DNA from 3 places in the Thioclava sp. IC9 genome. Region 1 is predicted to be linked to each of the others. Evidence: riboswitches for the same ligand, from Rfam matches in the RefSeq annotation. Region 1 holds a riboswitch; each other region holds the start of a gene.
What was found. A riboswitch is a leader RNA that binds a small molecule or an ion and turns the genes downstream of it on or off. The one in region 1 is predicted to bind thiamine pyrophosphate.

Region 1 (7,496 bases):
GGAAGATCCGTGTGATCCGGGCGCTATGACCTTCCTCGGGGCGGTGGCCCCGGTCTGCGGATGTCGCTCACTGGGGCGTGACGAACCTTTGGAGATGCAGGCGCGGACGCCTCAACGAAGGCTGGTATCTTCGGAACGATCGGCGAGGTCGTTTCCTGCTAGGCGGCGATTTCTTCCCAGTCGTCTTTCGAGAGAACCTTGCAGAGATCCTCAATGGCCGCTTGTGTCATCTTTTCCGGTGCGAAGCTGCCGTCGATTTCGTAGCGGCTCAGGATCTCCCGTTTTATCCCGGACGTCTGGATCAGGTGCATGCTCCATTCCGCGAAGAGGCGATGTTCCGCGTCCCCTGCACATAAGATACGGATATCGTCGTGCCGAGGATCGCCCAGCAGGCGGAGCAGACATTTTGCGACCGCGTCCCGCTCACCCTCGAGAAGTTGCATGAAACTGCGATCACTGACGATCAGGGCGCCCGTGATGCCATCACGCAAATTATTGATGCGGGATTTCTCGAGGATATCGTCGACGGTTTCAGGCTGCAGATCGCGGTGCCTGGATGAATAGACAAGTCTGGTCAACTGCAAGATGCAAACCCTCCGGCATTTTCATTTTTTTAGACCGAATGCTCGCGCGCGCCGACGCTGTCAAGCGCCATGGCTGCGCACGTCCCCGCTGAGAGCACTGAATGTCGCGGGCTGCCGATCGTGGCGATCGGTGAACGTTGAGGGGAGCTTTTTTGTCACCTGACAGGCAGATACTTCAGCGCGCTACCTCTTCAGGTGCGTCCCGTCCGACAAGAGCGCCTCGTCCATCGGCACGTCCCAGGGCATCGGATAGATCGTGGGCAGTTGGCAGCCCGCAAACCCAACGCCGATGGTCCGCGGCGGCGTCTCGATCCGTGCCAGCGTCCGGTCGTAATAGCCGCCGCCGTTGCCGAGGCGGTGAAGGGTCTCGTCGACACCCACGAGCGGCGCGATTACCACGTCCGGGCGTCTGGGTTCGCCAGAAGCCGGCACGAGGATGTTCCAGATGCCGCGCGCCATCCGGCAGTCCGGGCTCCAAGTGTGGAATTCCAGCGGCGCATCTTTCGCGGTGACGACGGGCAACAGGATCTGCGTCCCCGCCTCGTGGACCCTGCACATCCACGACCGCAGGTCCGGCTCGCCCCTGATCGGCCAGTAGACGGCGACGGTCTGGCCCGCTCGGGGGGCGACGAGCCGGTCGAGACCTTCGATCAGGCAGGCGGTCGCGCGCTCTCGATCGTCCGCGCACAGGGTGCGTAACTTGAGCAGCCGCGCGCGCTCGGCCCGTCTGAACCGCGCCACGTCGCGGGCGGTCTCGGGATCGAGGGGGTGTCCGTCGACCAGCAGATGGGCGAAGCAGGCGGGGCTGCCTCCGGCGCTGTCCTCTTCCATCGTCAAGCCATCCCTGCGTGCTGCGCCCTCGATAGTCGGACCCGCGCGCCGGATTTTCAAGCACGCCTCGCGGCGACCGCGCCGGAAGGGCACCGTTCAGACCTGCTGACCACTGGCGACGGGCTTCAATTATTCGTGTTCGGCGTTTTTCCGACAGGCACCCTTTCGCGATTTCGGTCATAAGGCGTTCGCGAAGGCGACATCGGGACATTCGGCGAAGGATCGTCGGCACCTCGTTCGCCTCAAAGTGACCCCCCTTACGAGTTCTCGGTGGCGCGATAGATCGCCGTCAACAAATCCCGACGTGTTGGATTGGCACCGGAAACAGGCGCTGTCGACGCGCGTGGGGACGTACAGGAACGCAGCTCCCATGCAGGCAAAGATGACCGGAATATCCTCTCAACGGGCTGAATTTTCAGCGAAAGGGCTTTTGATGAAAGGCGGATACTTTCTGGCGGCGACGGCTTTGTCGTCGCTTGTCGTGACCCCGGCCCATGCGCGGGACCTCAGCGAGCACATCCGGCTGGCAGGTCGTGCAACAGTCTCCTACGGGCTGGTGCAGGACCGTCCCGCGGCGCCCGGCGCGGCCGACATCTCTTCGCAGGGAATCGCCGCGAATTCCACTACGGTGACCGGCTCCAACAGCATGCTGCTTCTCTTGGGTCTCGGTGCGGTGGGGCTGGCCGCGGCTGCGGGGGCGGGCGGCGGAGGTTCCTCGGGTTCTTCGGGCGCGAGCGACACACAGCCGCCATCGCCGGGCATTGCGCCGCGTCTTGGGACCGGCGGCAGCGTCAGCAGCTTCGAGACCAAGGAATATTACGCGAGCGGCGGTCTCGCTCAGACCGAGGCGGCGTATCGTTATGCTGAAGGGGCCTACGGGCTCGGCACACTCGTGTCGGTCTACGACACCGGGGCGGATGTGACCCATCCCGATCTCGCCGACAATATCGATGGTGCCCTCTCCTACAGCTATTTCGACAACAGTTCCGATGTCACCGACAGGGACGGGCACGGCACGCACGTGGCCGGGGTCATCGCCGGTGTGCAGAACGGGCAGGGGATCGAGGGGATCGCCTGGGGGTCCAAGCTGATGATCCTGAAAGGCGTCGGAGGCTCGGTGCCTGCGGGCAGCTATGCGGATGCGATCACGCGGTCGGTCAAGGCCGGGGCCGCCTCGATGAACAACAGCTGGTCCTATGTGGACAGCACGGACAAGACGCTTACGATCGACCAGTTTTCGAGCGCCGACCAGATCCGTCTGCAGCTCGGATCGGCCACGATCGACGCGCTCGATGCAGCCGCGAAAGCGGGCATGGTCAGCGTGTTCGCCGCGGGTAACGACGGCGGCGCCAATCCCAGCGTGATGGCCGGCCTGCCGGAATACTTCCCGGAAATGGACGGCTCGATCCTCGGCGTCGTGGCCGTCGACAACAACCATCAGATCGCGAGCTTTTCCAACCGCTGCGGCGAGGCGATGAATTACTGCCTCGCGGCGCCCGGCGTGAGCATCCTCTCGACCTATCCGAGCGATCTCGGCGGCGATTACGCCTACATGAGCGGGACTTCCATGGCGACGCCCTATGTCACCGGCGCGGTCGCGGTGCTCAAGAGCGAATTCCCCGAGCTGACAGGTCAGCAAATCGTGCAGATCCTCGAGACCAGCGCGACCGATCTCGGCGCGGTCGGAATCGACCCGGTTTATGGCTGGGGAGAGCTCAATCTGCGGCAGGCACAGGCACCTGCCGGGACGCTGAAGGTCGAGACGACCAGCTCTCTCGACGGCCCCTCCGTGCCTGCCGCCCGAAGCGCGATCAGCGCAAGCCGCGGCGTCGCCGGGGCCCTGCGCGCGACGCTCTCCAACCAGCGGATGATCGTCACCGATGCCTATGATCGGGGCTATCATGTGCCGACCAGCAGCTTCGTGGCGGATTACGCGGATGCCAGCGCCGCCCGAGCCGCGACGGAAGCCTTCGCGATGGGACGGACGGATGCGATCAATCTGAGCGCGGGCACCGGCACCTTGTCACTGTCGCGCGGCGACGGTTCTGCGATTGCCGGAACAGGCTGGGTCGACAGCGCCGCGATGGCCGCGCCATACCTGAAATCTTTCGATGCCACATCCGCGCTGCATTACGAAATCGGCCTCGGCGACGGGCTGTCGGCGTCGATTTCGCAGGCAGGCGGCGGGGCTGGAGATATCACCTCGCATTACATCGCCGGCTCGCTCAGTGCCCGGTTTGGCGTTGGCAAGCTCTCGATGACCGTCGGCAGCCTGCATGAAGACGGCGGCTTCCTGGGAACCTCGGTGGGCGGCGCGTTCGGTGGCGGCCTGTCCAGCGATACCCGCTTCGTTCAGCTCGGCATGAACGTCGCCCTCGGTGACGGCACCTCTCTCGCGTTCACCGCGGCCAATGGCAGTTCGAACTTCTCCGGAGACGGTTTGCTTCGCTCCGGCAGCGGGCTGCACTCGAACGCCTATGCCGTGGGCCTGAGCAAGACAGGGTTTCTGTCCGGCGATGATCGTGTCTCCATCGGGATTTCGACGCCGATCTCGCTTGCCTCGGGCAAGATGACGATGAGCGTGCCGACCGCCGTCGGGGCCGCCGTCGGAAACACGCGCTCCGACAAGGTGGTGATGACGACCTCCTCGGTGAATATCGAAAGCGCAGCACCTCAGCCCGACCTTCAGTTCGGCTATTCGCGCACGGCGGGGATCGGTCGTCTCGGCGCGGGGCTTGTCTACGAACCCGGGAAGCGTTCCGCGGTGGGGGTTTCGCTGGGATGGACGGCGCGCTTTTGAACCGCTGACGCCGGGCGCGCCGATCACGACCGCCGGATGCCACGCGGACGCGCCTTGCCAGGTTCGCACTTCGCTCCTACAACAGGATCACGCAGGGGAGTCCCGCTTAGGGGACTGAGAGGCTGACAGGGTGAAAACCCGGTGACGCGACCCTTTGAACCTGACCCAGTTGATACTGGCGTAGGAAGCTAGGCGAGCAGACCGGGAAGAGTCTTTCTCTCGTTGCGAGCCATGACAAAAGGCCGTTCGGCCTTTGGTTTCCCAAGCGTCTCTCAATTGGTGTCCTTTGAGATCGAATGCTTGAGGAGCACCGAAACGATGAACATTCCCAACCCCAAGATCACCACCGGTCCGCTGCCGGCGTCGCGCAAGATCTACGTCGAGGGCGCTTTGCATGAAGGTCTGCGCGTGCCGATGCGCGAGATCGCCGTGCACCCCACTGCCGGGGAAGCACCGCTGCCGGTCTATGACAGTTCGGGCCCTTACACCGACCCCGAGGTCACGACCGATATCAATGCCGGTCTCGCGCCGCTGCGCCGGGCATGGATCGAGGCGCGCGGCGATGTCGAGAGATATACCGGGCGCGATGTCCGACCCGAGGATAACGGCTTTGCCCAAGGGGCGCGGCTGACGCCGGAATTCCCGGTCAGGCGGCAACCGATGCGGGCCAAGGGCGACCGCGCGGTAACGCAGCTGGCCTACGCCCGCGCCGGGATCATCACGCCCGAGATGGAGTTCGTCGCGATCCGCGAGAACCAGTTGCGCGAGGACGTGGGACCGCGCGACGGGCAGGACTGGGGTGCAAACCTGCCCGATTACGTGACGCCGGATTTCGTGCGCGACGAGATCGCAGCGGGCCGCGCGATCATTCCGGCCAATATCAACCACCCGGAATCCGAGCCGATGATTATCGGGCGCAATTTCCTCGTGAAGATCAACGCCAATATGGGCACTTCCGCCGTCACCTCCTCGATGGAGGAAGAGGTCGACAAGCTTGTCTGGGCGATCCGCTGGGGCGCCGACACGGTGATGGACCTCTCGACCGGGCGCAACATCCACAACACCCGCGAATGGATCATCCGAAACAGCCCCGTGCCGATCGGGACCGTGCCGATCTATCAGGCGCTGGAGAAGGTGAACGGGATCGCCGAGGACCTGACATGGGAGGTCTTCCGCGACACGCTGATCGAACAGGCCGAGCAGGGCGTCGACTACTTCACGATCCATGCAGGGGTGCGTTTGCACATGGTGCCAATGACGGTGGAGCGCGTGACCGGGATCGTCAGCCGGGGCGGCTCGATCATGGCGAAATGGTGCCTGCATCACCACAAGGAGAGCTTCCTCTACGAGCATTTCGAAGAGATCTGCGACATCTGCCGCCGCTACGACGTCTCGTTCAGCCTCGGCGACGGGCTGCGGCCGGGCTCGATCGCGGATGCCAATGACGCTGCGCAATTTGCCGAGCTGGAGACGCTGGGCGAACTGACGAAGATCGCCTGGGCGAAGGACTGTCAGGTGATGATCGAGGGGCCCGGTCATGTGGCCATGCACAAGATCAAGGAGAACATGGACAAGCAGCTGGAGTGCTGCCACGAAGCGCCGTTCTACACGCTCGGTCCGCTGACCACGGATATCGCGCCGGGTTACGACCACATCACCTCGGGGATCGGGGCGGCGATGATCGGTTGGTTCGGCTGCGCGATGCTGTGCTACGTCACGCCGAAGGAACATCTGGGCCTGCCCGACCGCGACGACGTGAAGACCGGCGTGATCACCTACAAGATCGCCGCCCATGCCGCCGATCTGGCCAAGGGGCTGCCCGGGGCGCAGCGGCGCGACGATGCGCTGAGCCGTGCGCGTTTCGAGTTCCGCTGGGAAGACCAGTTCAACCTCTCGCTCGACCCCGATACCGCCCGCGAATTCCACGACGAGACGATGCCGAAAGAGGCGCACAAGGTCGCGCATTTCTGCTCCATGTGCGGGCCGAAATTCTGCTCGATGCGGATTTCGCACGACATCCGCGCCGAGGCGCAGAAAGAGGGGATGGAGAGCATGGCCGCCAAGTTCCGCGAAGGCGGGGAGCTTTATGTGCCCCTCAAGGGATCGGGCGAATGATCACCATCGCAGGCGGCGGCCTCGCGGGGCTGTCCTCGGCGCTCGAACTGGCGCGCGCCGGGGCTGCGGTGCGGGTCTTCGAGGCGGCAGAGGAGATCGGGGCGGGCAGCGTGTCACGCTATGCGGGCGGGATGCTGGCGCCGTGGTGCGAAGCCGAAAGCGCCGAGGAGGCGGTGGTCACGCTGGGCGCGCGCGCGGCAGACTGGTGGGCCGAGATCACGCCGGTCACGCGGCGCGGCACGCTGGTCCTCGCCCCACCGCGCGACAGTGCGGAACTGACGCGCTTCGCCCGCCGCACCTCGGGCCATCGCACGCTCGATCAGGCGGCGATCACCGAGATGGAGCCGTCCCTCGCGGGGCGGTTCGCACGCGGGCTGTATTTCGTGGACGAGGCGCATCTCGACCCGCGCCGCGCGCTGCGCGATCTGGCGCGGGCCGCGCGTGACGCCGGGGTCGATATTGAGCTGGGAACCAAGGCCCCCGCGCAGGTGGATCTCGATTGCACCGGCTTTGCCGCCGACCTGCCCGACCTGCGCCCGGTGCGCGGCGAGATGGCCATCCTGCACTGCCCGGAGGTCGAGATCACCCGCACCCTGCGTCTGCTGCACCCGCGCATCCCGCTCTATCTCGTGCCGCGCGGGCAGGGCGTCTACATGATTGGCGCGACGATGATCGAAAGCGCCGCGACGCGCCCGATTACGCTGCGCTCGCTGACCGAAATGCTCAGCGCCGCTTTCACGCTGCATCCCGGCTTTGCCGAGGCGAGCGTGATCGAGACCGGGGCAGGGCTGCGCCCGGCCTATCCCGACAACCTGCCCCGCCTCGAGAGGCACGGCGGGACGCTTCATCTCAACGGGCTTTATCGCCACGGCTTCCTGCTTGCGCCTGCGATGGCGGCCCGTGTCACGCAACATTTCTTTCCGGAGGGCTCCGATGCAGATCATCGTCAACGCGAAACCGCATGAGATTGCCGCGCAGGACCTCGCAGCCGCGCTGGCGGAGCTGGGCTTTGCCAATCCCGCCATCGCCACCGCGCTGAACGGACAGTTCGTGCCCCGGGCCAACCGCGCGGACACGCGGCTTGCCGAGGGCGACCGGCTCGAAGTGCTCGCGCCGATGCAGGGAGGCTGAGATGAAACTCTATGACACCGAACTCACCTCGGCGC
Region 2 (7,496 bases), on a different contig from region 1:
GCAGGCCGCCGAAGGCTCGATCCGCGCGAAATCTTCCGCCGAGACGCCGAACAGCCCCATGTAATGCGCGTGCAATTCCCGCTCGACGGCGATCGCTCCAGCCGCCGATCCCGCAAGCTGGGCCACGGTCGGCGCATCTGGGGCTTTGGCGGCGGCCAGCGCGAGCGCGCGGGCGAAGCCTTCGAGGTAATGTGCGTCCTGAATGATGTAGCCCTGGAAGGTTTCCCGATCGAGGCTTCCCTCTGCCAGTTCGCGATTGAAAGGCATGTCATGGATCTGACGGCGCAGCGGCGCGGTCGCCTGCGCTAGGTCTTGGGCGAAGCTCATTTCTTCTTCTCCTGGAATGCGTGGAAATGGTGCACCGGCCCGTGCCCCGACCCGACAGTCAGCCGATCAGCTGCCGCAATCGCCGCGCTCAGATACGCCTTCGCCCGCTGGGTGGCCTCCGCGAGCGGCACCCCTGCCCCGAGCCATGTCGCCAGCGCCGAGGACAGGGTACAGCCCGTCCCGTGCGTGTTGCGCGTCGCGATGCGCGGTGCGTCAAGCCAGAGCTCTTCCTGCGCCGTGACCAGCAGATCCGGGCTTTGGTCGCCTTGCAGATGACCGCCCTTCAGCAGCACCGCACGCGGCCCGAGCTCGCGAAGCGCATGGGCCTGATCGCGCATCTCGTCGAAGCGCGTCGCCTCGGCGCAGCCCAGCAGATCGGCGGCCTCGGGCAGGTTCGGCGTGATCAGATCGGCCCGGGGCAGCAGGCTGTGCAGCGCGGTCACCGCCGCCTCTGCCAGCAGCCGATCGCCGCCTTTCGCGACCATCACCGGATCGAGCACTACCGGACAGTCGAGCCCGGTCAGCCTCTCGGCCACAGTCTCGATGATCGCGGCATCGCCCAGCATTCCGATCTTGATCGCGTCGATACGAACGTCTTCGCGCAGCGATGCCAACTGAGTTGCGATCAGCGCCGTGTCGCACAGGCTCACCGCCTGCACGCAGCGCGTGTTCTGGGCGGTCAGCGCGGTAATCACGCTCATCGCGTAGCCACCATTGGCGGAGATGGCCTTGATATCGGCCTGAATGCCCGCCCCGCCCGATGGGTCGGAACCCGCGATGGTGAGAATATTGGGGATCATGTGTCGCTCCATGCGTTGCGCAGGGTTCGGGTGGCGCGCGCCATGTCAGGGGCACGCGAGATGGCGGAAATCACCGCGAGACCGGCACCGCCCGCCGCGCGGATTGCGGGCGCGTCAGTGGCAGTGATCCCGCCGATCGCGAGGCAGGGAAGATCGGTGCGCGAAACGATCCGGGCAAAGCCTGAATGGCCGATCGGGGCGGCATGGTCGGGCTTCGAGCCGGTCGCATGGATCGGACCGACGCCGAGATAATCGATGCCGGGAGGAACGGCGGCGATCTGCGCCTCGGTCTCGATCGAGAGGCCTAGGAGCATGTCGGGCCCGATCCGGCGGCGGATCGCGGCGGGGTCGCCATCGCTCTGGCCGATATGCAGCCCGGCGGCCCCAATCTCGATGGCCACCGCGACCCTATCGTTCACGATCAGCGGCACGTCATAGGGGGCAAGCGCTTCGACCAGCGTCCGGGCCAGCGCGGCGAATTCCGCATCGGGGAGCACCTTGTCGCGCAGCTGCACCCAGCCTGCACCGCCCCGTGCCGCGGCCACGGCTTGCGCGAGCACCGGCTGCGGGGCGGCCGGGTCGGTGACGAAACAGATGGACGGGATCATCATGCGGATTCGATCCGAGCTCCGGCGCTCAGCGCCTCGGCGTCGATCGCATAGAGCGCATCGAGGAACGCGACCTGAAAACTTCCCGGGCCTGAGGCACTCGCCCCGGCGCTCTCCCCGGCGAGCCCGAAATAAGCCAGCGCCGCGACGACCGCCTCGAAGCGAGGCTGTCCCGCGAGAAACGCAGCCACCAGACCGGTCAGCGAACAGCCCAAAGCGGTCACGCGCGGCATCATCGCATGGCCATTGGCGACCCGCGCAGCGCGCTCCCCATCCGTCACAAAATCGACCGCGCCAGTCACCGCAACCACGGCCCCGCTCATCCGGGCCAAGGCCCGTGCGGCGCCTTCCGCGGTCTCGACACTCTCAGTGGAATCCGCCCCTTTCCCCGCGCCAGCCTCGCCCGCAAGCGCAAGGATCTCCGACGCGTTGCCGCGGATTGCCGTCGGGCGCAGTTCCACGAGCCGCGCACCGAGCGCTCGCCGATAATCCGTCGCGCCGACCGCGACAGGGTCTAGCACCCACGGGGTTCCCTGCGCGCTCGCGACCTTGGCCGCCGCCGCCATCGCCTCCGCCCAGGGCGGCGACACCGTGCCGATATTGATGCTGAGCGCCTGCGCGAGTCCGGCGAACTCGGCCGCCTCCTCGCGCGCATGCACCATCGCGGGCGAGGCGCCGGAGGCGAGCAGAACATTCGCCATCACGTTCATCGCGACGTAATTGGTGATGTTGTGAACGAGCGGCGCGGTCTGCCGCATCGCCGCGAGATATTGTCCGGGATCTTCCATCGCTCTCTCCTTGGCTGCGGGCATCAGGAGAAGAGCGAGGGGGCAAAGGCGGGAACGCGCCTGACCGTCTCACGCGCCTCCCTCCGCCGGCATTATCCGGTTCAGGTTCTAAGGGTTCGTCTCAGCCCGGTTGCCCGAGCGCCCCTGTCGCTTCGCTCCGAGAGGTGACAGCCTTCGCGCCGCCCGTCAAGCCGGGTCAGACGAGGCGCCCACAGCTTCGCCGCGATCAGCATCCAGCGCATATCCGTGAACGGCGGAACGGTTCTGGTCGCCGTCATATGGCAGGCCGGAAAGAGCGAAGATACCGGCGTCGTTTTCGGATCCGCTTTCCCATCCGAAACATGCTCGGTGCAGCCCCGTCTGCCTGATGCCCGCAAAGCAGAATGGAACAAAGGCACCTTGCATCCGTTGGGGAACCATATCCCACACCGCTCCGTCCCAGCATTATTGAGCGAGGTTTTTTAGCATGAGACGTCTAGACACGCATTCCGGAACGGCCCTGACCGGCCTCGTTACCGCCCTTGTCCTCTGCGCGAGCGCAGCCTACCCGGGCTCTGCGGACCAGCAGACCCTCTTCACATCCAAGCAGGCATCGTCAGGCCACGACGTGTACAAGAAGCACTGTGCCGATTGTCATGGCAGCGATCTGATGGGGGATGCAGGCCCCGCACTGGCGGGCAAGAAATTCGCCGACAGCCTCGATTACAGCGGCATGACCGGCAAGCAACTATACGACTTCATCGCGAAGCACATGCCCAAGGATGACCCGGGCGAGCTGACCGACAAGCAGTATCTCCAGACATTCGCCTATCTGCTTTGCAAGAACGGTTTCAAACCCGGGGACAGCGCGATCGACCAGAAAGCGATCGATGCGATGGACCTGCAGCCGTTGCCGGACTCGTCGCAGTCATCCTGCGACTGACCCGACCGCCGCGGCTGATCATTTCAAGAGAGGAGGACCGAACATGGCACATTTGCCACCATTCACCGCGACCTCGCGAGGCGCCGTCCGACCTCTGATCCTGTCCGTATGCGTGGCGGCCCTGCCGGCACTTGCGCACGCGAAGCAGAGTGACGAGATCCAGGGCACGAGCGACACGAACCGCGCCCAGATGAAGGAGCTTCCCGCTTCGGCGAATGTCGCTGTCGACGACAACGCGATGCGATCCGCCAAGGGCAACAAGTCCGATTGGTTGCTGCATGGCCGGAGCTACAGCAATCAGCGCTATTCGCCACTCGACCAGATCACGACGGACAATATCGACAAACTGCACCCGGTTGCCTTGGTGCAGACCGGAAAGGTCGCCAGCTTCGAGACCACGCCGATCGTCGTCGATGGCGTGATGTATATCTCGACACCGATGGTCGATAACGAGATGACGGTCATGGCCCTCGATGCCGCAACCGGCGAGACGTATTGGAGCACGACCTATGACGTCTCGCAGGTCAAGACCTGCTGCGGCCCGGTGAACCGGGGCGTGGCCGTGGGTTACGGTAAGGTCTACATTGCGACGCTCGACGCCAATCTTCTCGCGCTCGACGCCAAGACAGGCAAAAAGGTGTGGAAGACCAATCTCGCAGACCCGCAAGCGGGGTTCTCGGAAACGATGGCGCCGCAAATCTATGACGGCAAGGTGATCGTCGGCAGTTCCGGCGGCGAATGGCCGATCCGCGGCTTCGTCGCCGCGATCGATGCGAAGTCGGGCGAGGAGGTGTGGCGCTGGCACGCGACGGATCCCGACACGTTCGAGGGCGACTCGTGGAAGTCCGGTGGCGGCATGGTCTGGACGACCCCCGCAATCGATCCGGAGCGAAACATGGTGATCTTCAGCACCGGCAATCCGAACCCCGACCTCGACGGCTCTAGCCGCAAAGGCGACAACCTCTATACCGACTCGATCGTCGCGCTCGATGCCGATACCGGCAAGCGCAAATGGTACTATCAGGAGGTCAAGCACGACGTCTGGGATTACGACGCCGTCAGCAATGTCGTGCTCTTCGACGCCAAGGACTCCAACGGCAAGGTCGTTCCCGCTGCGGGCGAGGCCGGCAAGGTCGGCTGGCTCTATGTGGTGAACCGCGAAACCGGCGATCTGATCCGCAAGTCGGACCCGCTCGTGAAGATGTCGGACAACATGTTCACGCCGCCGACCAAGGACGGAGTTAAGATTCTCCCGGGCGCCAATGGCGGCGCGGAATGGTCGCCGCCGGCCTACTCGCCGGAGACCAACCTGTTCTACGTCATGGAAATGAACCAGTTGATGAACTTCACGACCGATGGCGAAACGACGACGCTGCCGGGTACGCTTCGGCTGGGCAGTACGTTCAAGAACGTCAAGGGCGACGAGGCGATGCAGACCGGCGTGCTCGACGCGGTGAACGTCAACACCGGCAAGGTCGAGTGGAGCTACGACGCGCCGCAGCCGATGATCGGCGGCGTTCTCGCCACGGCCGGGAACTTGGTCTTCACCGGCGAGGGCAACGGCATGTTCGACGCCTTCAATGCGAAATCGGGCGAGAAGCTCTGGAGCTTCAATCTTGGTGCCGGCGTCAACGCACCGCCGATCACCTATCAGGTCGACGGCGAGCAATATGTCGCGGTCGCAGCCGGCGGCAACTTCCAGCTCGGCTTCCCGCGCGGCGATGTCGTGGCGATCTTCAAGCTCGACTGATCCGCCACGAAAACACGTTCAACCTCAAATTCAGGGCCGCGACGCATCCGTCGCGGCCCTTTATGCAGAGAAAGTTTCCGGCGCCTGAACGGCTATCTCGTCTCCCGCGGCCGACGAGATTCGCGCGGCAGGAGCGTCGCGATCACCCGGGCAGGCGCACCGCGGGCTCGGGCCGCCCAGCGACTCCGGCGGGGGCGCAATAGACCCGGCCCTGCGCGGCATCGGGTTCCTCGATCCCTTCCTTCGCCGTGGTGACAAAAAGCGTCTTGAACTCCGGCCCGCCGAAAGCCGGACAGGAACTGTGCCGTCCGCCGACTTCGATCGCCCGGTCGAACCGCCCGTCGGGCAGGTAGCGCGCGACCCGCCCCGAACCCCATTGCGCACTCCAGAGCGCGCCCTCGGCATCCGTCAGCCCGCCGTCGGGGTTCAGGCCGTCCGCGCTCAGATCGACGAAAATCTCCGGCGCGCCCTCTGGCCAGCCTTGCGCATCCAGCGCGACCGTCATGATCTTGCCTTTCGGCGTGTCGGAGAAATAGGCGCGCCTTCCATCGGGGGCGAAACAGATCGAATTGGGGATCGAGATTTCGGGGAAAAGCCGCTCCGCCGTGCCCTCGAAATAGCGATAGATCGCACCTGCGCCGGTCTCCGCGTTTCTGCCCATCGTGGAGGCCCAGAATCCCCCCATCGGATCCGCGCGGCCATCGTTGCAGCGGGTGTCGTCGCGGTCGGCCTCGATCGCGACGAGCGGCTCATGCGCACCCGAGGCAATGTCGAAACGGCGCAGCCCGGTTTCGGTGGAGATCACCAGCGTGTCGGCATCGACCCAACCCGCTGCAGAGGCCATCTGCCCAATGTTCCATTCGCGGGCCCCGCTCGCGTCGCGGCTGAGCAGCCGCCCTGCGAGGATGTCGAACCAGAACAGCTGGCCGCGTTCGGGATGCCAGAGCGCGCCCTCGCCGAGAAAGCAGTTGCGGTCGTCGTAAATCTCGTAGCTCATGCCGTGCAGACCTCGTCATAGCGGGCGACCAGCGCGCGGGCCTTTCCGGCTACGGTATCCACGCTGTCGCCGGGTTTGTAGAGCGACGAGCCGATGCCGTAGCCCGCAGCGCCGGCCTTATGCCACTCGCCCATGTTTTCGGCGGAGACGCCGCCCACCGCGAAGAGCGGCACTTCGGGCGGCAGCACCGCGCGCATTGCGCGCAAGCCCACGGGGCCGATCAGCTCGCCCGGGAACAGCTTGAGCCCGTCCGCTCCTGCGGCGAGCGCCGCGAAGGCCTCGGTCGGGGTCATCACGCCGGGAAAGCTCTGCAGACCGGCGGCTTTGGAAGCGGCAATCACGTCGGTGTTGCAATTGGGCGAGACGATCAGCTTCGCGCCGGTCGCGGCAACAGCTCCGACCTGATCCGTGGTCAGCACCGTCCCCGCCCCGATCAGCGCGTCCGAGCCGAAGCGCTCCACCATCGCGGCGATGCTGTCGAGCGGGTCGGGGGAGTTCAACGGCACCTCGATCCGGGTGACGCCCTCGGCGATCAACGCCTCGCAGACGGGGATGGCTTCGGCGGGAGTGATCCCGCGCAGGATGGCGATGATGGGTCGGCTCATGTTTCGGCTCCGATGGTCTGGTGCGCGGCATAGAGCCCCGCGAGGGTCACGTCTTCGGCGTCTTGGCTGGTCGCATCAATGCCGCGACCTGCCAGCGCCCGGGTATAGAGCGGGCTGAGAACGGGGCTTCCGATCAATGCGACGGGCTGACCCTGCCAGAGATCGCGCGCGGCGGCCAGTTCCCAGCCGATCAACAGCCCCGAGAGGCGGCAGGCGGCGGTTTCGGGCGATTGCGCGCCCAGAAGCGCCCCGGCCCGCAGCGCGAACAGCGCCCCATAGGCGCCCGCAGGATCGGCCTGCGCCTCGGATACCGCCGCGTCGAACGCTGCCATGTCCTGACAGCCCTTACCGATCGTGTGGCGCAGTACGGAGCGATGGGCGAGCAGGTCGTAGATCTCACCGGTCATACAGCTGCGGAACCGCTCGATCCGACCCGCGCGAAGGGCCACCCATTTCGTATGGGTGCCCGGCAGGCAGATAGTGCCCTCGAAGCCGGGATTGCGCAGCAGGAAGCCAGCGATCTGGGTCTCCTCGCCGCGCATCACGTCGGGCGGGCTGTCTTGCCGCAGGCCGCAGGCGATATAGACCGGGCGCGCCGCGTGATCGGGCACCCGCACGAGACGCGGCTGGGCGGCGCAGGGCACCGGCGCATAGGGCGCCTCGGCCCAGCCCTGACGCGAGCCGACCATGCCACAGGTC
Region 3 (7,496 bases), on a different contig from region 1:
CTTCGGCGAAGACCTCCATCGGGAGGGTCTTGGAATCGAGGCTCAGGCGGAGATCGTCGACCCCGTCGCGCAGATCGACCGCGCTCGGGTAATGGTAGGTCACCGTTTCGCCCTGCATCTGAAGATCGGCGCGGTCGCTGATCGCTGCTTCCGCCATCGGCGCGGCGGCGCCACCCGATGCCGCGAGGGAGCGCTTCATCGGCACCGGTGCGGGCGGCGCATCCGGGTCGCCGATGTGCGCGAGGCGCGGATAGACTTCGCCCGGCTCTGCGCGCCCGCCGGGGCGAGCGGTCGAGAGCGTCAGGTCGACGTTACGCCAGTCCTCGCCGGTGGCCTGATGGACCGAGACGAAGCGCTCCATATCCACCGCGCCCTTGTCTCGGTCGAGCCGCAGATCATAGGAGGGCTGCCACCCGGCATTGTTAACGTAAGAGGTGATCGTCAGCGTGCCCGAGCCCTGCACCTTCGCGCTGAGCATCTCTCGATCTTTCGCCGGGTTCAGCAGCGCATCGAGCGCCGCTCGCGCCTGCTTCACCGCCTCTTTCGCGGGGTCGAGCGCGGCTTCCGCGCGGCGCGCTTCCGCTTCGGCGGCGATTGCGCGTTCGGTGGCCGAGAGAATCTGATCCTCCACCATCTGCGCCAGCGCGCGCAGCTGTTCGGGCGCGGTGACCTGCGAGTCGGTGTTCTTGAGATATGTGATCTGGTCGCGCGCGGCCTGCGCCTTGGCGCGGATCACGGCCACCGCGTCTTCCTTTTCCGCAAGGGCTTCCTTTGCAGAGGCCAGCCGGTCACGCGCAGCCTTCACCGCCGCGCTTTCGGTTCCGCTGGTCGCCGGCGCGCGCCCTGAGATCAGGCTCACCGCGCCGATCTGCACACCGTCACCCGACACCCGCAGCGTCGAGATGTCGGTGCCTTCGGGAAACCCCGGAACCAGCAGGTCATGGCTGCCCTCGGGCGCCTTCACCTCCACCTGCCGCACCACCTGCGCGCCCTGCGGAAAGAGCGTCACGGCCGTGATCTTGCCCGGTGCCTCGATCGTGTCGGCCAAGGCGGGCAGGGCGGTCGCGGCCATAAGGGCCGCCGTCAGGGTGATGCGCATCGGTTCCTCCCACATCCGTTCCGGATCGAGCCTGCGTCGGCCTGCGCGCAGTTGCAAGCCATTGAAATCCGGCGCGGGTCGTCACTGGCGGGAACTCGCCAGAGCGTTCGTGCTAGGCGTCGGGGGGCTACGACTGCTTGCCCTTGCGTCCGAAGCCCCGCGCGCATAGGTTGCGCCCTACCTCGGGGTGCCGGATGATCCGGCTGAGATGCGATCCACGCGAACCCGTTGAACCTGAACCGGTTAAGACCGGCGGAGGGAAGGTAGCCGGATAGTCCGGCCCCACTCCGCCCGGCAAGCCCAAGGAGTGAGGCATGAAAACCCACCTGATGCTTGCGGGAGCCCTGAGTCTGATCGCCACGATGGCGGCGGCCGAGGACAAGCCCGTGCTCACCGTCTATGCGCCTGATTATTTCACGAGCGAATGGGGCCCCGGTCCCGCGATCGAGAAGGGGTTCGAGGCGACCTGCGATTGCGATCTGAAATTCGTGGCGGGCGATGTGCTGCCGCGCATCCTGCTCGAAGGCGACAAGACCTCCGCCGATGTCGCGATCGGTCTGAACACCGACGTGACCGCGAAGGCGCGCGCCACGGGCCTGTTCGCCCCGCATAACGAGGACACGTCCGACCTGACCATGCCGGTCAAATGGGACGATCCGATCTTCCTGCCTTTCGACTGGTCTGAACTGGCCTTCGTCTATGACAAGACCAAGCTGAAGAACCCGCCCACGAGCTTCCAGGATTTGCTGGATGCGCCCGACGACGCCTACAAGATCGTCATCGAAGATCCGCGCAGTTCGGTCGCGGGTCTGTCGCTGCTCTTGTGGGTGAAGGACATCTATGGCGACAAGGCCGAAGAGGCGTGGACGAAGATCGCGCCCAAGGTACTGACCGTGACGCCGGGCTGGTCGGAGGCCTACGGGATGTTCACCGACGGCGAGGCGGATATGGTGCTCAGCTACGTCACCTCGCCCGCCTATCACATCATGGCCGAGGAGGACGACAGCAAGGCTGCGGCGATCTTCCCCGAGGGGCATTACTTCACCCCCGAACTGGTCGCGCAGCTCAAGACCTCGAAACATCCCGAGCTGGCGCAGAAATTCATGGATTACGTGCTGAGCCCCGATTTCCAAGGCATGATCGCGACGGCGAACTGGTCCTTCCCGGCGAAACTGCCCCACGATCAGCTGCCTGAGGTGTTCCAGAAACTCCCGATGCCCGACAAGACGCTCTACCTGGGTGAGGCCGAGGCCGAGAAATTGCGCGGTCCGGCGCTGGACGAATGGCAACGCGCCTTCTCCAGATAAGAGGCACGCCCATCTGGGCGGTGCTGGCGGGTGCGGCTTTGGCCGCGCTTGTCCTTGGCACTTTGGCGGCAGTCGCGCTCCGGGCAGGCGGGCTGACCGGCTTGCGCGAAACCGATCTCGCCGCGATCCGCTTCACGCTCTGGCAGGCGGCGGCCTCGGCGCTGATCTCCTGCGCGCTGGCGGTGCCGGTCGCCCGTGCGCTGCATCGCCGCCGCTTCGCCGGGCGCGGACTGCTGATTTCGCTCCTGGGGGCTCCCTTCATCCTGCCGGTGATCGTCGCGGTCTTCGGGCTGATCGCGGTCTTCGGGCGGCGCGGGCTGGTCAATGCGGCCCTCGCCCCGCTCGGCATCGATCCGATTTCGATCTACGGCGCGCAGGGCGTCATCGTGGCCCATGTTTTCTTCAACCTGCCGCTTGCGACCCGGATGATCCTGCACGGCTGGGAGGCGATCCCGGCCGAGCGGTTTCGCCTTGCCGCGACCCTCGGCTTCGGCCCTGCGGAGGTCACGCGTCACCTTGAACGTCCGATGCTGCGCAGCGTGTTGCCCGGGGCGTTCCTCGCGATCTTCCTCGTCTGCCTGACGTCCTTCGCGGTGGCCCTGACCCTTGGCGGCGGGCCGCGCGCGACCACGGTGGAGCTGGCGATCTATCAGGCCTTCCGCTTCGATTTCGACATGGGCCGCGCGGCGAGCCTTGCGCTGGTGCAGGTCGCGATCTCGGTCGCGGCGCTGCTGATCGCGGCGCGCGCCACCCTGCCGTCGAGTTTCGGCGCGGGGCATGACCGCCGCGCCGCGCCGATCCCGCAGCTGTCCGGCGGGATAGGGCGTGCGCTCTTCGACGCGCTCGCGATCGGGCTCGCAAGCGCCTTCCTGCTGCTTCCCATCGGCACCGTTTTCGCCCGGGGCATCCCGGCGGTGGCCAACCTGCCCGAGATGGTCTGGCCCGCGACGCTGACCTCTTTGGTGATCGCGCTGCTCTCCACGGTTGTGACGCTCGCCATCGCCCTGCCGCTCGCACTGGTGGCGACCCGGCAGCGCTGGGCGGAGATCGCGGCGATGCTGCCGATGACAGCGTCGAGCCTCGTGATGGGCACCGGCGCCTTCCTGATCGCGCGGCCCTTCGTGAACCCGACGAGCCTCGCGCTGCCAATGGTGCTGCTGACCAACGCCGCGCTATCGGTGCCTTTTGCGACCCGCATCCTGATGCCCGAGATCCGCACGCTGCAGGCCGATTACGACCGGCTCGCCGCCTCGCTCGGGCTGCGCGGCATTGCCCGGCTTCGTCTGCTGACGGTTCCGCGCCTTGCCCGGCCGCTGGGGTTCTCGGCGGGGCTGGCCGCGGCCTTCTCGATGGGCGATCTGGGCGTCATCACGCTGTTCTCGGATGGCCAGACCCGCACCCTTCCGCTGGCGCTTTTCCAGCTCATGGGCTCTTATCGCATGGATCAGGCGGCGGGCGCTGCGAGCCTGCTGCTGATCCTCACTTTCGCGCTCTTCTGGGCGCTCGACCGCGCGGGGCATTATGCTGACCCTCGATAAGCTTCTGATCGAACAGGGCGATTTCCGCCTCGAAGCCGATTTCACGATCCTGGCCGGCGCGCGGGTCGCGCTGATCGGGCCCTCGGGGGCGGGCAAGTCGACGCTGCTCTCGGTACTTGCGGGGTTTCTTGGGCCGACCCGGGGGCGGGTGCTCTGGTGCGGCGAGGACATCACCGCGGCGCCGCCCGGCGAGCGTCCGCTCTCGATCCTGTTTCAGGATCAGAACCTCTTCCCGCATCTGCGGCTGGAGACCAACCTCGCGCTCGGCTTGAACCCGAAAGGCAAGATCGACGCCACCGATCGCGCCCGGATCGAGTCGGCGCTGGCCCGCGTCGGGCTCGAAGGGATGGAGAAACGCAAACCCGGCGCGCTGTCGGGTGGGCAACAAAGCCGCGCGGGCCTGGCGCGGACGTTGCTCCGCGGTCGCCCGATCCTGCTGCTGGATGAGCCTTTCGCAGCCCTTGGCCCGGCGCTGAAATCCGAGATGCTGGCTCTGGTGACCGGGATCGCCCGCGAACAGGGCACGACGGTCCTGATGGTCAGCCACGATCCCGAGGATGCGCGTGCGCTCTGCCCGCAGACGGTTCTGGTGGCCGAGGGCCGCGCCCATGCGCCGCAAGCGACCGGGCCGCTTCTCGACGATCCGCCGCCCGTGCTACGGGACTATCTAGGAGAGTAGGGGCTCTGCCCCTCTTCGCTGGCGCGAATTCACCCGGGGATATTTGAACAAGCCCGAAACGGTCTGCGCTTCGGGCTTGTTCAAATATCCCGGGGGGGGGCGGGGGCAGCGCCCCCGGCCTTGGGGTCAGTAGATCACGACCGAGCGGATCGACTCGCCCGCATGCATCAGATCGAAGGCCTTGTTGATGTCTTCGAGCGGCATCGTGTGGGTGATCATCGAGTCGATCTCGATCTTGTCGTTCATGTACCATTCGACGAATTTCGGCACATCGGTGCGGCCCTTGGCGCCGCCGAAAGCGGTGCCTTTCCATGTCCGGCCCGTGACGAGCTGGAACGGGCGGGTGGAGATTTCCGCGCCCGCGGGTGCGACGCCGATGATGACCGAAACGCCCCAGCCGCGATGCGAGCACTCGAGCGCGTCGCGCATGACGTTCACGTTGCCGGTTGCGTCGAAGGAGTAATCCACGCCGCCGATCTGGTCGCGCTCGGTCTTGGTCAGGTTGATGATTTCCTGCGTGACCGAGTGGTCGAGCTTCGAGGGATTCACGAAATGGGTCATGCCGAACTTGCGCGCCATTTCCTCTTTCGCGTCGTTCAGATCGACGCCGATGATCATATCGGCGCCCGCCATGCGCAGGCCCTGGATCACGTTCAGACCGATCCCGCCGAGGCCGAAGACGGCGGCGGTCGAGCCGATCTCGACGCCTGCAGTGTTGATCACCGCGCCGATGCCGGTGGTGACGCCGCAGCCGATATAGCAAATCTTGTCGAACGGCGCGTCGTCACGGACCTTGGCGAGCGCGATCTCGGGCATCACGGTGTGGTTCGCGAAGGTCGAGCAGCCCATGTAGTGATAGATCGGCGTGCCATCGAGCATCTTGAAGCGCGTCGTACCGTCCGGCATCAGGCCCTGACCTTGCGTGTTGCGGATCGCGGTGCAGAGGTTCGTCTTGCCCGACAGGCAGGACGGGCATTCGCGACATTCCGGCGTGTAGAGCGGGATCACGTGGTCGCCCGGCTTCAGCGTGGTGACACCTTCGCCGACTTCGAGCACGACGCCCGCACCCTCATGGCCGAGGATGGTCGGGAAGATGCCTTCGGGATCGGCGCCAGAGCGGGTGAATTCGTCCGTGTGGCAGATACCGGTTGCCTTGATTTCGACGAGCACTTCGCCCGCTTTCGGGCCGTCCAGTTCCACTTCCATGATTTCGAGCGGTTTTCCCGCTTCGAGCGCGACTGCGGCACGGGTTCTCATAAGCGCATACTCCTTGTATAAATTCGGAGAGAGCCTGCGTTATCGGCGCGGCCAATGCAATGAAGGGTGCGACATGTTGAAACGATTTTTCGTCATGGGGTCGATGCTGGCGCTTGCGGCCTGCGACCCCGCCGGTCCGATGAGCGAGACACCCACCGATGGGGCATACCCCGCGCCCCAGCCCTATGCGCCCGCGCCCTATGTCACCCCCCCGGTGAGCGTCACGAAGGGCGGTTTGCAGGAGCGTGAGCCCGACACTTGCGGGGCGGTGAAATATACCTCGGTTCTGGGTCAGCCGGCGGCGCAGATCCGGACGCTCGGGATTACCAAACCCTATCGCATCGTCGAATGGCGCGGCGTCGAGGATCAGGTCTACAACCCGCAGCGCGTCGTGTTTCGTCTCGACTCGCGCGGGAACGTTTACAACATCGATTGCGGGTGAGCCTGATGGAGCGCGGCAGGGCGCGGATCGGGCTCATTGTCACGTTAGGGGTCGCAGCGTTCGGGTTGGCGGCCTGCCAACCCCGCGTTTCGCCGCCTCGGTCGGGCCCGCCCGGCGCGGGAACCTGTCCGCCGCCCGGGCTCGCGGCGCTCCAAGGGGGGCCTGAAACCGTGCTGGCGGCGCTCGATATCGCGCGGCCGCATCGCATCATTCATCCGGGCGACGCGGTGACGATGGATTACGCCCCCGGCCGGGTGAATTTCGAGATCGACGAGAACGGCACGATCGCGGCGGTGCGCTGCTACTAGGCAGGGGGGCCGCTGATGCTCTGCACATGAAAGAGCCCCGTGTCTGACCAGGACGCGGGGCTTTTTCTGCAGGAGGGAAAAGCGCCCGACGATACGTACTGGGTGGGGGCTGTTAACCGCACCGTCGGGCTTTAGCGTTTTCCGCTGACTACAGGATGTCGATGAAACCCGGCAGGAAGGCGCAGGAAATCAGGCTTTTTCTAGGTCATAATCCGGCGCGGCGAAGGCGCGTTCAACCTTAGCGCGGGTGGGCTTGATTTGCGCCGCGTGCGATGTACCCTTTGTAAATGACGGTTCAAACGCCTTCCCCCTATCCGAACCCTTCCGGCGCACCGGAGCAGATCGCTTTCGACCGCTCCGAGCTTGGCGTGATCCTGTCACTTTACGGGCGCGCCGTCGCGGCCGGGGAGTGGCGCGATTACGGGATGAGCTTCTTGCGCGATGTCGCGGTTTTCTCGATCTTTCGCCGCGCCGCCGAAGTGCCGATCTACCGGATCGAGAAACGGCCCGCGCTGCGTGCGAAACAGGGGCAATATGCGGTGATCGGTCAGCAGGGGCAGGTGCTGCGGCGCGGCCATGATCTGCGCCAGGTGCTGCGCGTGCTCGAGCGCAAGCTGATCCGCGCGGTGGAGTAGGGGCGCTACGCGCTTTGAGAGAGTGTCGCCCCGCTGCCATGCACGTTGCCTCGCAGCCCCCGACTTGCTAAGCCAGCGCCGAAGGAAACCTGCGAGGCGCGCGTCCCATGTCGTTCAACACTTTCGGTCATCAGTTCCGCGTCACCACCTGGGGCGAAAGCCACGGGCCTGCGCTTGGCGCGACGGTGGATGGCTGCCCGCCCGGCATCGAGATCGACGAGGCGTTCATCC

Region 2: linked by a shared signal. The riboswitch ahead of thiM (hydroxyethylthiazole kinase) and the one ahead of thiC (phosphomethylpyrimidine synthase ThiC) in region 1 are both predicted to bind thiamine pyrophosphate.
Region 3: linked by a shared signal. The riboswitch ahead of thiB (thiamine ABC transporter substrate binding subunit) and the one ahead of thiC (phosphomethylpyrimidine synthase ThiC) in region 1 are both predicted to bind thiamine pyrophosphate.

What each region holds. Positions count from the first base shown of each region.
Region 1 covers NZ_NBNX01000010.1:18,321-25,816, reverse strand. The annotation lists gene B6V76_RS18300 (BLUF domain-containing protein) at 159-584, opposite strand; gene B6V76_RS18295 (5-formyltetrahydrofolate cyclo-ligase) at 768-1,415, opposite strand; gene B6V76_RS18290 (S8 family peptidase) at 1,849-4,215, shown strand; TPP riboswitch at 4,299-4,419, shown strand; gene thiC (phosphomethylpyrimidine synthase ThiC) at 4,534-6,330, shown strand; gene B6V76_RS18280 (FAD-dependent oxidoreductase) at 6,327-7,295, shown strand; gene thiS (sulfur carrier protein ThiS) at 7,264-7,461, shown strand; gene B6V76_RS18270 (thiazole synthase) at 7,463-7,496, shown strand, end outside.
Region 2 covers NZ_NBNX01000002.1:496,995-504,490, forward strand. The annotation lists gene tenA (thiaminase II) at 1-327, opposite strand, end outside; gene thiD (bifunctional hydroxymethylpyrimidine kinase/phosphomethylpyrimidine kinase) at 324-1,127, opposite strand; gene thiE (thiamine phosphate synthase) at 1,124-1,738, opposite strand; gene thiM (hydroxyethylthiazole kinase) at 1,735-2,523, opposite strand; TPP riboswitch at 2,585-2,679, opposite strand; gene B6V76_RS07880 (cytochrome c) at 2,990-3,445, shown strand; gene B6V76_RS07885 (PQQ-binding-like beta-propeller repeat protein) at 3,489-5,195, shown strand; gene B6V76_RS07890 (SMP-30/gluconolactonase/LRE family protein) at 5,338-6,192, opposite strand; gene B6V76_RS07895 (2-dehydro-3-deoxy-6-phosphogalactonate aldolase) at 6,189-6,797, opposite strand; gene B6V76_RS07900 (2-dehydro-3-deoxygalactonokinase) at 6,794-7,496, opposite strand, start outside.
Region 3 covers NZ_NBNX01000005.1:36,039-43,534, forward strand. The annotation lists gene B6V76_RS13775 (DUF4139 domain-containing protein) at 1-1,099, opposite strand, end outside; TPP riboswitch at 1,273-1,377, shown strand; gene thiB (thiamine ABC transporter substrate binding subunit) at 1,414-2,406, shown strand; gene B6V76_RS13785 (thiamine/thiamine pyrophosphate ABC transporter permease ThiP) at 2,382-3,944, shown strand; gene B6V76_RS13790 (ATP-binding cassette domain-containing protein) at 3,928-4,623, shown strand; gene B6V76_RS13795 (S-(hydroxymethyl)glutathione dehydrogenase/class III alcohol dehydrogenase) at 4,750-5,880, opposite strand; gene B6V76_RS13800 (I78 family peptidase inhibitor) at 5,954-6,322, shown strand; gene B6V76_RS20265 (I78 family peptidase inhibitor) at 6,328-6,630, shown strand; gene B6V76_RS13810 (DUF2794 domain-containing protein) at 6,918-7,265, shown strand; gene aroC (chorismate synthase) at 7,373-7,496, shown strand, end outside.